3 regions of the Paenibacillus sp. 2KB_20 genome follow, and region 3 is predicted to be linked to each of the others. Evidence: riboswitches for the same ligand, from Rfam matches in the RefSeq annotation. Region 3 holds a riboswitch; each other region holds the start of a gene.

Region 1 (4,280 bases), on a different contig from region 3:
ACATGAAATATTAAATTATGCAAGGGATACCGAGCAGCAACTTATTATTATCGGAAGCCGTGGGCTAAGGGGCATAAAAGAAATGATGCTAGGAAGTGTCAGCCACAAGGTTTCGCAGCTATCAAGTTGTCCAGTCCTCATTGTACATTAACTCCTTTACGGAACTGCAGAAATGATGCATTGTTATACTAACGGGGAACGTTATAGTTGAATCATACAGCGGCATTCTAGGATATTTGTGTCCTACAATGCCGCTGTTTCTGTATCCCTTTTGATTACTTGTCCGATTAGATGGTTATCTAATGTCTGGTGCGATTGCTCCTTATTAAGGTAACGGGCAGGATAGTTCGAATCATAATCGACCTCCAGACCGCTTTTGTCAGACGACAAAGCACATAATAAGCAGGGAGCAAACCACCGACAACACTGCTCCCTGTTTTGATGGCATTCGGCTAGAGCAATCGACTGCTTTTTACAAGCAATTTGGTAGGATTGTCGCTTACTTGTTTTTAATTTTAACCCATCCCTAGAAGGTCCTTAACGACTATGTTAAATTCTTTAACCAGGCAGCAAGTGCCTCGCCAATTTCTTGAGGCGAATCTTCCTGGGGATAATGAAGTCCACGTACGGTGATCTCCGTTTGCATTGGCTAATTACGACAAAACTCAACATGAGATGTCGGCAAAGTGCCCGGATCACAGTTGACAAAGAGTTTCGGGACGGAGCTCTCTGCCAGAATCGCCCATACCTATGAGGTCAGGAGCAATGCAACGACCGAAATCTTGAGCATAAGGAAGAATTTCACGCCAGAGATAAGAGGAAGTAGGGTTGCCATGTAGGAAGACAATCGGATCGCCACTTCCTTCGTCTACGTAGGACATCTCTAGACCAAGCACTCGCTGATGCTTTTTTTCATAGGGAAAAGATGGTTTAACCATTCAGAATTTCACGAGCAAATTTTTCAAGTGTTTCGGGTTGCGCGAAGCATCTTGTAACAGAGAAGAGCGCAGCACCAACTGAATCTAGTGCTCCATCGACCACGATTCCAGCTGTCCAGGAAAGTCCGGAAACGGAAGCTCCTCCAGTAGCAAGATAGACCCCACATCATGGGCATTGATGGGAGCGGCCATCGTTCATTGTGGCGAGCATGATGCTACTGATGACGATCAGTGCATGCGGAGGACCGCAGGACCCGGCAGCGAATCAGGTGAATCGATTGTTAGTGGGCGACTATAAGATTGACAGGATCCTGAAGGAAATTACTCATCATGGACAGGACCGTAACGGGCTAGTTTAACAACAGCTGCATACCATCTCCCTACAGGAGATGATTCCGATGGTTGTGAAAATTAGTGCTGTGTTTCGAGTGCTCCACTCTTCGGAAGCGAGATCTCGTTACCAGTTATAACGTACTAATAACTTTGGTTTTTTTGTCCCGTATTACAAGAGACAAAAGTATTGGATCCAATGATATCCGTAGTCGTAGTTAGGACAATGGATATAAGGGTGAAGTTGAAAAATAGAACTATTGCCTTAATTATCCATAACCCAATATCCAAGTAATGATAGAAGAATACGCAGGGATAGGAGACTGATAATACTGAATCTATTAGAGTAATGGCGTAATTTTGTGGAATTCTGCCAGGGACAAAAATGTGTGTATGTCTCTGTTCTTAATCGATTTTTGTTTGTAAAAACGTATCCTGCTTTTTTGAATAATATAGTTTTAATAGGTAGTTAAGTGAAGTTAAGTGAAGTTAAGTGAAGTAGAGTGAAGTCGACGAAAAGCAAAAATTAGTAAAGATTAACTATCATGACCTAGAGTTACATGATGGTTATCTATATCATCAAAACGATTCTAGAAAGACAATATTGAACAAAAGACCTATCGATTTTCATTTGGAAACAAGATACAGTAATTGTAAAACGAATACATAATATGAACACGATTTACAATTTAATGCTAGTTTTGTACGACAATAGCAAACCCACCGAAAGGTGGCGACGCAAAGCTATAGGGGCTAATGCGGGATCTACTGTGATCGCGATGCCAGCCAGTTGCCGAATACGACGGGAGACCTCCGTTTTATTCATTTGAAGAAAGGGGGTTTTTTGACGTTCCAAAAAACAAAGGCGAGCTTCGCTGTAAGAAGAAACTAAGTTTGGGGCTATACGAGGCCATAGTCATATTGGCTCAGGAGGGGGGATACTTCTTCATCGCAGAATGCGAAGAGGATTCTTCTGTTCGTTATCAATCAGACATTAATGAATCGATAATCCGGGAGTTGATGGTCATGGAACAAACGACATGTGAAGTATCAATTGACGAATTTCCGTGGGGGGGATGGACCAACGATGAAGGAAGCCGGGTTAGTTTTTGCCTTGATTCTGCAACGACCCGAAAACTCTATCAACTTGCGTTCAATTTCGGAATAACTGTGGATATGGCACTAATGGCTTGTTATGCGATCCTGCTTGCCAAATATACCGGCGAGGATGACCCTGTAATTGGGTATTCGTTGGAAAGCCAGATGCTTCCTATACGATACTCTCCTACTGTACATAAGCCATTAGATAAGTTTCTGATAGAAGTCAAGCATACCACGATGCAAGCACTCGAAGATCGGAATATGCGTAAGAATCTGAGCGGCAATCCGTTCATCAAAGCGGCGTTTACTTGGCAAAACGCCAATACTACTCCTTTGAAATCTGATCAGTTGGGGACGTTTGAGCTTGCTTTGACGGCTTTTAAGAAGGAATCTCTCATGATACACCTTGATTACGCGACCCGCTTGTATAGAAAGGAAACGATTGAGCAGATGGGCGACCACTTGAGCCGTATTGTGCAGGAAGTAGCCGATTTTCCCGAGAAAGTGATTGCCGATATACGTTTGTTGTCCGAAGAAGAGGAGAGACAGATTCAGGCTTTCAGCGGAATTAAGACGGACTATCCTTCCAGCAAAACGGTCCATTACTTGTTTGAGGAACAGGTCAGCTTAACCCCCGATCGCCCAGCGGTCATGACCGCGGACCATCAGATATCCTATCGGGAATTGAACGAACACGCGAATCAGCTTGCAAAAGCACTACAGGATCACGGCGTAAAGCCGGAGAGCGTCGTTGGCATTGTCGCGGATCGGTCTGTCAGTATGATCGTCGGGCTTACAGCCATATTGAAGGCGGGCGGCGCTTATATGCCCATCGAAGCCGATTCTTCGTGCGAACGACTCGAATATATGCTCGAGGACAGTCGGGCGGGATTTTTGCTGGCCCCTTCCAGTTGGAAGCCTGACTTTGCATTTGAAGGAAAAGTAATTTATTGGGACAACGCGCAGCTTTATCTTGACAGCTGTCCCCATACGATATCTGAAGTAACCTCGCAAAGTCTAGCGTATATCATCTATACTTCTGGATCAACGGGGACAGCGAAAGGTGTCATGGTTGAACATTGCAACATCGTAAGACTGGTCAAGAAGACCAATTATTTCAATTTTTCCGTGGATCATCGAATTTTGCAAACCGGCGCAATTGCATTCGATGCGTCAACCTTTGAAATTTGGGGATCCCTTTTGAACGGATCTACCTTGTTTTTGATGAAGAACAAGGATCTATTAGACATTCACAAATTGAAGGAAACCATCATCGGCTACCGCATCACGGCTTGGTTTCTGACTACGGCTTTGTTCCATAATCTGGCCGAACAGGATCCTGACGTCTTTTGTACGTTGAACACCTTGCTAATCGGCGGAGAAGCGTTATCGCCGAAGCACGTAAACGCCGTAAGTAAGACCTGTCCCGATCTGCGGATGGTCAATATATACGGTCCGACGGAAAACACGACATTCTCCACTTATTTCCCGATCGAACGTGAATTCGAATCCGCCATTCCGATTGGCAGACCAATATGCAATTCCTCCGCTTATATCCTTGATAAACAGTTGAAGCTTCAGCCCATCGGAGTAGTGGGAGAGCTTTGCGTCGGAGGGGACGGTGTCGCGCGGGGGTATTTAAACCAGCTGGAATTGACAGAAGCCAAGTTTGTGGAACATCCGCTCCTCGGGGAAAGGTTATATCGAACGGGGGATATGGCCCTGTGGCTGCCGGATGGCAATATCGAAATTATCGGACGAATCGACGATCAAGTGAAGATCAGAGGGTATCGCGTGGAACCGAGAGAAATCGAGACTCGACTGCTGGAACACAACGGAATCTTGAAAGTCGCGGTAGCCGTCAAAGCCGACGAGAGTGGCAATCCGATAATATGCGCGTATTTTGTTGCG
Region 2 (4,280 bases), on a different contig from region 3:
GTGCAGTCGCGCTTCCCCCTTCATTGCCGCCATTACCGCCATTACCGCCATTGCCGCCACCACCGCCATCGCCAGGCGTAGGTGCACTGGCTCTGGTTACGATAACGGTATACAACCTTTCAACGCCATCCTGATCCGTCACCTTAAAGACGACCGTGTTGTCGCCGACTTGAAGCGAATGAAGCGGAGTTGCGGTTCCGCTGGCGACCCCTGCGTATGCCCCGCCATTTACGCTGAACTCGATCGTAGCGGTCGAATCCAAGGTTACCGGCGTCCAATGAAGCTGATAGACGCTGTTCGTAACGCTCATCTTATAATTTTCCGTTAGCGGATCGAATGCAGGCTCCAAGACACCGGTAGAAGGCGTCAGCGATATGAGCTTGTTGGAAACACGATAAACTTCAACCCGATACACATTCGTATTGCCATTCGGATTGGTCACTTCTACCTTGATGGTATTGAGGCCTTCCTGGAGCGGCAGGCGATCCCATTCGGCGGCGTCGACCTCTTGTCCATTGAATGTCACTTTGACTGTACTGTTCGGATTCAATGCTTTCAGTTCAATGCCGACTCCATAGACGGAATTCGAAACCGTCGTATAATTCAAGTATCGATCACCGTCGAACGGCGGTTCGAAGTCAAGCGGGCTTCTGTCGTCGGCATTGAAGACGTTCAGCGATTCAAGCTCCGCTCCCGCCATTACGAGGTTTCCGCGCGCGGTCTCAAGCGCCTTTAATGCCGCATCGATCTCCGCCTTCGTTGCGTTCGGATTGTCCAGAACGGTTTGGGCTTCGCCCAACTTGTTCTGCAACTCGGTCCAGCTCGCCGGCGTATAATCCGTTTCCTTCAACGTTCCGCCGGTAATTTCGCCGTTAATCTCATCCACTTTCTCCTGAAGTGCCGCTATGCTTACTAGCGCTGCACGAGCATCCTCAAGAGCCTTCAAGGCTGCATTCACTTCATCTTGCGTTTTATTCGCATCCGTAAGAATGCTATTAGAATCAGCTAATGCTTGCTGAAATGCCTGCCAGCTGGCTTCGGTATAATCGGCCTCAGCCAGGGTTCCGGCATCAATAACATGAGACTCCAACGACCTCTTATCCACATACTCCACAAATGTAAAATAGCTGCCGTCAGACAATACGCTGCTGTTCAGCGTGATTTGACCCGTCGAAGCATCCAGCGGCAGCGCGGTTACATCCGACGAGAATGCGCTATCCGGACTTACGAATAAGAACACTTGATTCTCGCTTGCATCCGCGCCGTCCACTTTTAAGGTAATCGGAGCATCGCTCCAATCGGCGCTTTTGTCGACCTTGTATGCGCGATTCATCATCTTGGCCGACGTTACGCTGGTTGCGAGCTGTAATTGATGGCTTGCGGGAAGATCGTCATTATCGATGACTTTGGCGTACACGGTCGACAAGTTATTGTCGCTGAAAACGAAGAAGCTTTTATCGTTTGCAATCGGGTTCGTATTAGCATCGTTAGTCGCTGTGATCGCATCACCCAGCGCAATCGTTACATTGGCGCCAGCAGCCTGCGATTTCGATTGTTTCTGATACAAAGTGCCGTCATCATCACGACCAATTCCCGTAATGCGCTGAACATAGCCAACGTTGTTATTTCTGGTCCACATTCTGGTCGAGCCGTCGCTGGCCAAATAATCGTCGGTGCCTTTCATCGTAATTCCGTATTTGAGGGCCAGATAGCTATTAACCTGTTGCCGCTCCGTAGGAGTCAGTTTGCGATTATATACAAGTACTTCCGCAATGCTCCCACCTTTAAAAGGTTTTTCTTTAGTTCCTCCGATCGCATGGTACCCGTCACCTGCCCCGGTCGTCGCCCAATTCACTATATTACCCGTCTGGTTATTACCTGACGCCCCGTTCCAGGAAATCGTCCAACTATCCGCGCTTGAGACATTCAAGATGCTAGGAGCTAATAGTACTGTTCTATCGAGAACATCCGCCCCCCTCACTCCAGCAGAACCGAAACCTGATGACCATCTACTTCCGTTACCGGTTTTTAGGCCACAATAATCCGAACCAGAGCTCCCCCCCATTGCCCAAGGAAAGCCGCTATTGTTTGACGTGTCAAGAGGAGGCTTTACGCACGTTGCATCCGGATCTTTTGTCTGAACGGAGAATACTTCCCGTGCATTTGAAGCTGGATCGGCAAATGGCGAATTTGTCTTATATTGTACGGCAGCATCGGAACTTTCGGGAACGGTCACGAGGTGGAAGTTGATCATTTTATTGCCGATATTCTCCACCTTCTGTTCCTTTGTTGCAAAAGGGGTCCATTTCCTTCCTTCATCCGCCAAGTCTTGCAATTCGGTAACAAGGCCGTTTTCAATTTCCCCCTGCTCCATGCTCTTCTCGAACTCTACCCAGGAGATCAAATCTCCGCTAACCCCGCCTGGAGCAGGAGCAGCCGCTTTCGCCGTTTGTGGCGCAAGCATAGTGAAAAATCCTTCCGCTACTAGCATAAAAACAAGCAGCAGGATCAGTTGTTTATTCCAATAATTCCTGGATCCATGGACGCGCATATAAAATCATTCCTCCAATTCATTGCGATTTTAAAGAAGTGGGTTAAGCCCCCATCCTCATAGCTGACTTTTTCGATCCTCCTTTACGATATAATAAAAAAACTTCCGTCCTTTAAGCGGCATGCGCTAATAGACGGAAGTTTCCGTCGTATTCGGCGGCTGGCTGGCATTGACATTTGCGTTTTCAGCAAATCCTTTAGCCCCTCTAGCTTTGCGTCCCCGTCTTTCAACGGGTTTGCCATTATCGTACGAGTATGTATACAGTATTGAATTTAAACACTTGCGTAATTAGGATTATACTTCGAAAAAAATGGACGGTTAGGCCCGATACTCCAACTTTGTTGAAACCTACTTTTATTTGCAGAATTTTAGGAAAAGTGATCACCACTATTTTTTTTATTCGGGACGATCATGTCGGATCCGCCAAAAATCTACTTATTTCTTCATTAACTTATAGTCTACTAGCTGCTCCTATACATTTTCTATACAACCTTATCTGACTTGCAGCGGTTACGGCCTTGAGGGGCTGTTTGTCAACTTTCTTAATGCTTTTTTTCTTCTTAGGAGGGATAGTCCTGCAAGCAGCATGATGCATCTCGCCAGCAAATAGCTGTACATATTCGTAGCTGTGTTCGGCAACTTGATACCTGTGCCTTTACTGTCTCAGGACTCTACATTCACCGAATCATTCGAAGTATCGGATGGACCAGGTTTATCAGATACACCTAATATATCCGTTTCATCGGACCCACTTAATCCGCCGGGTTGGCTGAAGTCTGGGGATTCAACATCCGAATCTTCCCCTCCTGGATTGTTCGGCTTAACCGAAGAAGATCCATCACTTTTTGATATGTATTACGGGAAGTTTAGGGTCGGTATTTGAGCTATTTTAAATGCATAAATTTCCCCCAAATCGAGTATTCACCCCCACATTAGGATAGTCCCCCCCAGTATCAGGGGCCGATCATGTCCGCCAATCAACTCTTACATCGCCGGACCCGAACTCATCTGATCTATAGACAAGGTTTATAGTGGTAAAATATAGATATGAAATATTGGGGTGAAGTTGTGTATGGCTGAGTACAAAGATAATAGGAAGTTGAACTTTCTATTACGGCACCTAGAATATCATAACACCTACAAAAAACGTTCAATAATGAGGAAGAAAAAGGAAAGAAACTCCTCCATTTTATAGTTGATCGTCCCGGCCGCGACGTGGGGAATCCCCCTCCGCCGCTCAGGGTGCGAGTATCTTCCTCGGGAGGGCGATGTCGATGAGGGATGCTGCGGAGGGTCAGCAGAAGCACGGGCAGCAAGAACATATCGAGACGCTGCCGCTGTTCTCCACCACGGATAAGAACGGACGAATGACTATGCTCCGGCCGGGACATCGCGTCGGACGCGCGGCTCCGCTGATACCGTGGCTGCTTTCAGTCGCTGCACTGTGGGCGCTGACAGGCTCCGTGCCGTTCGGCGCACTGCTCGGCATGGCGCCGACACCGGCGATCAGCATGCTCCTCGGTCATCCGGTCACAGTGGGCGTCGCCGTTTTGCTGCTGTTCGTCGCGATCGGTACGACCGGTGGAGTGTACTCGCGATCGATTGAGCATTTCGGACAGACCAGGGTGGCGGGCCTGTTCGCGACGCTATCGGTAGCAGGAGGGCTGGGAGAAAGGATGTACGCGCGGAAAATGGTCGGCCTACTGCTCGGCTTCGGCGGAGTCGCCTC
Region 3 (4,280 bases):
AAGCTCCAGGTTGCCGCCGCCCGTTTGGAGGGCGTACTTCCCAGCGTCCAGCTTATCACCAAGAACCGCTGAGCCGTCACCGTTAACCTGCAGGTTGTAAACCTCTACGGAATCCGCGATGAGTTCCAAGCCTTCAGGCATTTCATCTATGAGAACCGCGTGCTTGATTTTATCCAATGATTTGTTGATCTGGACCGTCCAATCGATCTGGTCTTTGCCAATCGCTTTCCCTTGCTTCTCGATCAGCTTTCCGCCTTGCGGCTTTAGGTTCACGATGATGGTCTGAACCCCGCCCTTGATCGGAATAGCAATAATGATTTCCGTGCTTCCTTTAAGAACTTCCTTTTTAAACTCGGTACGAATTTCCAGCTTGCCGCTGATGTTGGAATGATTCTCCACGTAATCGTTGAAGGTCATCACAATTTTCCCATTCCGATCAACGGTAAATCGGCCAACTTCGCCTTGACCGGCAAGGAGCGGTGCGTCAATGTCCGTAAAAATCTCAAACTGCGTCGGCAGCTCGAAAGTGAATGTATCCCCATTCTTGTAGCCGTGTCCGTTCGGAAGCTCCCATTCGTAGCTGAGATTAACGGCTGCACCGATGTCCAGGCTGCTGTCCGGATTATACACCGCATCAACCACGGTACCGTTCACATCGGTTAATACGACTTTGGTTAGTATTCCTTCCATATCGACTGCTGGTGCTGGCGTGTTATATACGTCATCCGTGACTGTCTTTGGCTCCCTAACTTCTAATTCCTGCACGCCAATCTCTGATTCCTGCACAGTAACGGCTGATGGCTGCTCGCTACCAGCAGCATTCGCTGTCCAAGCGAATGTGCCGAGTAGTGTTTGAAACAGAAGCAGCAGCGCCACAACAATTCCACTTACTTTTTTCTTCATAATCTCTCCCTCAATCTTATCATTACCCTCGTAATATTCGGTTCCGATCTAACTTTCCGTGCGTTCATTTCGTCCCATGCTTCTACCAAAATGCATGCCAATAATGGACTTCATGAGCCATCATCTCCAAGACCTGTTATGGGCGCACGATTCATTGGTGTCTGTATTTTCCTTCAGAACCCAGCGGGCTTTCTGCATTATATCGGCCAAAACTCTACAATTTCTATACAACCGAAATAAGCCTTGGACTTATTCGTCCAAAGCTTAGTTTATTACGCATTAATTAGTAGTATTTGGATGCTGAATAGCTGGAGGCATCTTTAATCATTTTGTATCCGGTCCCTTTGCTTTTCCAGCTTGCATCGACGGTTGTGTCAATGGTTACCCACTGCCCATTCAAATATACTTCATTCCAGGCGTGATACACATCAACGTATTCCGAGGTTCCCATGGCAAGCTTTGCCGGAATATCGAGGCTGCGGAGCATGGAAGCGAATAGGGAGGCGTAATCATAGCACATCCCTTTCTGTCCAGCGATCGTGCGGTTGCTATCGGGAAGGTAATCCGTCAGCTTGCTGGATGCTAGAGCATTGTCGTACCGGACCGTCCCGACGATATATTCGTAGACAGCCTGTACTTTTTCCTCGTCGGAGTGGGCAGAACGGGTTAGCTTTTTCGCAAGCTGAGCAGCCTTGCCCTCTTCGCTCCAATCGATATTTTGTACAGAGTTCAAAAACACTTTGCTACCGTTCGTCAGTTGCAGCTTAACTGCCGCTTCCTGAACGATCTTGTATTTGCTGCCGCTGACTTGTTCCAGCACGGAAATCGTGTAATCTCCGTTGCCCATCTGCAGTGGAAAAACTTCCTGCTGCTTGGCCGGCGAAAGCCCATATGTATATTGGTCCTGACCTTTTCCGATCATGAGTTTCGTCTTGGTGCCTGCTTTCACGTCATATTGAATGACGATTGCCCCACGGTCCAGTTCTTCCAAGCCCAGCCAATCTTCAGATGGTGCAGCTTGTACAACCGGAGCCCATATCAGAAACGCAAAAAGTCCAATTATCGCGAACACTGCGTTGCGCATGTGTAACTCCCCTTCGGTGGCCAGGCTGCCATTTGACATTTCGTCAAGAAGGCCCTGTAGCTTTGCGTCCTAGTCTTTCGACAAGTTTGCCATTATCATATTAGAGTTCCACGTTTGTCCAAAAAACAAAAAAAGCGTTTTCATTCGGTAGCTGGCTGTCATTGACGTTTCGTCAAGAAGACCCTGTAGCTTTGCGTCCTTGCCTTTCGACAAGTTTGCCGTTATCGTGAGTAGCTTTTGTGAGTACATCATATCAAATATCTCAATTTCCATCAATAAAAAATTTAAAATTTGGAATATTGTCATAGGTCAAACAGAGCCATCTAATCCCAACACTTGTCTTGTTTATTAGCCGACCAATAGAACAATCAATTCTATCGAATCTAACGTTTGTTGACTATAGTATCAAGTTTGTTATCTGGAAGCATCGAATCCTCCTCTTATACAATGAAACTAACAAGTGCACCGACAAGCGAGATTACACCGTAAGGAGTGAGGAAACATGAGCTCGAAAGCCGAATCAAAAGATAAACGAAAGCGCTTACGAACACGCTGGCACAAGCAGGATACAGAACTTACCCTCTTGGCGCTGCCGACCACGATTTGGTACCTCCTGTTTAGTTTCTTACCGATGTTCGGGATCATTATCGCCTTCAAAAATTTCAAGATTAGCGGCGGCTTCTTGAGCAATGTGTTTAACAGTCCATGGGTCGGCCTCAAAAACTTCGAATTTTTATTCAAATCGAATGACGCTTGGATCATTATTCGCAACACCATTGGCTACAACATTGTGTTTATCGTGCTAGGAATCGTTCTGCCCGTTCTATTCGCGATTATGATCGGACTCCTCCACAGCCGCAAAGCGAGCAAGGTCTATCAGACAATGATGTTCCTCCCCTATTTCCTATCCTGGGTAGTCGTATCTGCGGTAGGCTGGGCATTCTTAAGCTTCGATAAAGGGATTGTCAATCAAATGCTCGTCAATATGGGCAGCGATCCGATTAACTGGTATATGGAGCCGAAATATTGGCCATTGTTCTTGATTCTCTTAAATGTCTGGAAGGGCCTGGGATATGGTATGGTCATTTATCTGGCAACCATCACGAGCATTGACAGCACCTATTATGAAGCAGCTGTTATTGATGGCGCATCGATTTGGCAGCAGACGAGATTTATTACACTGCCCATGCTCAAGCTGGTGATCGTCATGATGTTTATACTGGCCGTCGGGCGGATATTTTACACTGATTTCGGCTTGTTCTATCAGGTCACGCGAGATTCCAATTCGCTGTTCAACGTGGCAACCACCATCGATGTCATGGTGTATAAGCAGCTGAAAACCGCCACCGTAGGGATGGCATCCGCAGCCGCATTCGTACAGTCTGTTCTGGGATGCGCAACGATTCTAATTGCTAACTGGATTGTTCGCAGAATCGATCCGGACAGCGCGATGATGTAAGGAGGCAAGACGATGACACCGAAAACCGCTTACGAGACAGGCCTTGAGAAGTTTAACCGCACAAACAAAGCCGTCAATCTGTTCTTCAACTTGATATTTATCATCTTGGCTCTGCTCTGCGTCATACCCGTAGTTGTTGTTCTGTCCATTTCCTTCTCCAGTGAGGAGTCCATCCGTGAGACCGGCTATCACCTGCTCCCGGTCGCTCTGTCGGCTGAGGCATACGTCTATATCGTTAAGCAGGGAACGATGATTCTGCGAGCGCTCGGGGTATCCGCCCTCGTTACCGTCGCCGGTACCGTGCTCGGCGTATTGCTTACCGCCTCCATGGGTTATGTGCTGTCTCGCCCAAACTACAAGCTCAGGGGCTTTCTGACCTGGGTGGTATTCATCCCCATGGTATTCAACGGCGGCTTGGTGTCCAGCTACTTCATTAATACCAATTTATTAGGACTTAAGGATAGCATCTGGGCACTTATTCTACCGCTGGCTGTTTCATCGTTCAACGTGATTATATGTAAAACCTTCTTCAAGAGCACGATTCCCGATGGGCTGATCGAATCTGCTGAAATCGATGGTGCCAGCCAGCTGCGAATCTTCTTCTCTATCATCCTGCCGATCTCGCTGCCGGTCATCGCAACCATCGGACTGTTTCTCTGCTTTGCTTACTGGAATGACTGGTTCCAATCGATGCTGTATATCGACAACCAGAACCTGTATTCCCTGCAAGCACTGCTCAACAGCTTAATGAGTAATGTAGACGCACTCGCGAAAAATGCAGCAAGTATGGGCGTCAGCTACGCCATGCTCGTTGCCACGATGCCGAAGGAATCA

The links. A riboswitch is a leader RNA that binds a small molecule or an ion and turns the genes downstream of it on or off. The one in region 3 is predicted to bind cyclic di-GMP.
Region 1: linked by a shared signal. The riboswitch ahead of AB4124_RS17465 (non-ribosomal peptide synthetase) and the one ahead of AB4124_RS02090 (transglutaminase-like domain-containing protein) in region 3 are both predicted to bind cyclic di-GMP.
Region 2: linked by a shared signal. The riboswitch ahead of AB4124_RS29320 (S-layer homology domain-containing protein) and the one ahead of AB4124_RS02090 (transglutaminase-like domain-containing protein) in region 3 are both predicted to bind cyclic di-GMP.

The regions. Positions count from the first base shown of each region.
Region 1 is NZ_JBFRHH010000006.1:144,309-148,588, forward strand. It holds gene AB4124_RS17450 (universal stress protein) at 1-151, shown strand, start outside; gene AB4124_RS17455 (alpha/beta fold hydrolase) at 696-938, opposite strand; gene AB4124_RS17460 (hypothetical protein) at 1,139-1,297, shown strand; cyclic di-GMP riboswitch class I at 1,972-2,066, shown strand; gene AB4124_RS17465 (non-ribosomal peptide synthetase) at 2,295-4,280, shown strand, end outside.
Region 2 is NZ_JBFRHH010000016.1:25,242-29,521, forward strand. It holds gene AB4124_RS29320 (S-layer homology domain-containing protein) at 1-2,551, opposite strand, end outside; cyclic di-GMP riboswitch class I at 2,703-2,801, opposite strand; gene AB4124_RS29325 (LPXTG cell wall anchor domain-containing protein) at 3,062-3,190, opposite strand; partial or broken gene AB4124_RS29330 (DMT family transporter) at 3,826-4,280, shown strand, end outside.
Region 3 is NZ_JBFRHH010000001.1:455,810-460,089, forward strand. It holds gene AB4124_RS02085 (collagen binding domain-containing protein) at 1-903, opposite strand, end outside; gene AB4124_RS02090 (transglutaminase-like domain-containing protein) at 1,187-1,987, opposite strand; cyclic di-GMP riboswitch class I at 2,000-2,088, opposite strand; cyclic di-GMP riboswitch class I at 2,131-2,217, opposite strand; gene AB4124_RS02095 (ABC transporter permease) at 2,490-3,446, shown strand; gene AB4124_RS02100 (carbohydrate ABC transporter permease) at 3,459-4,280, shown strand, end outside.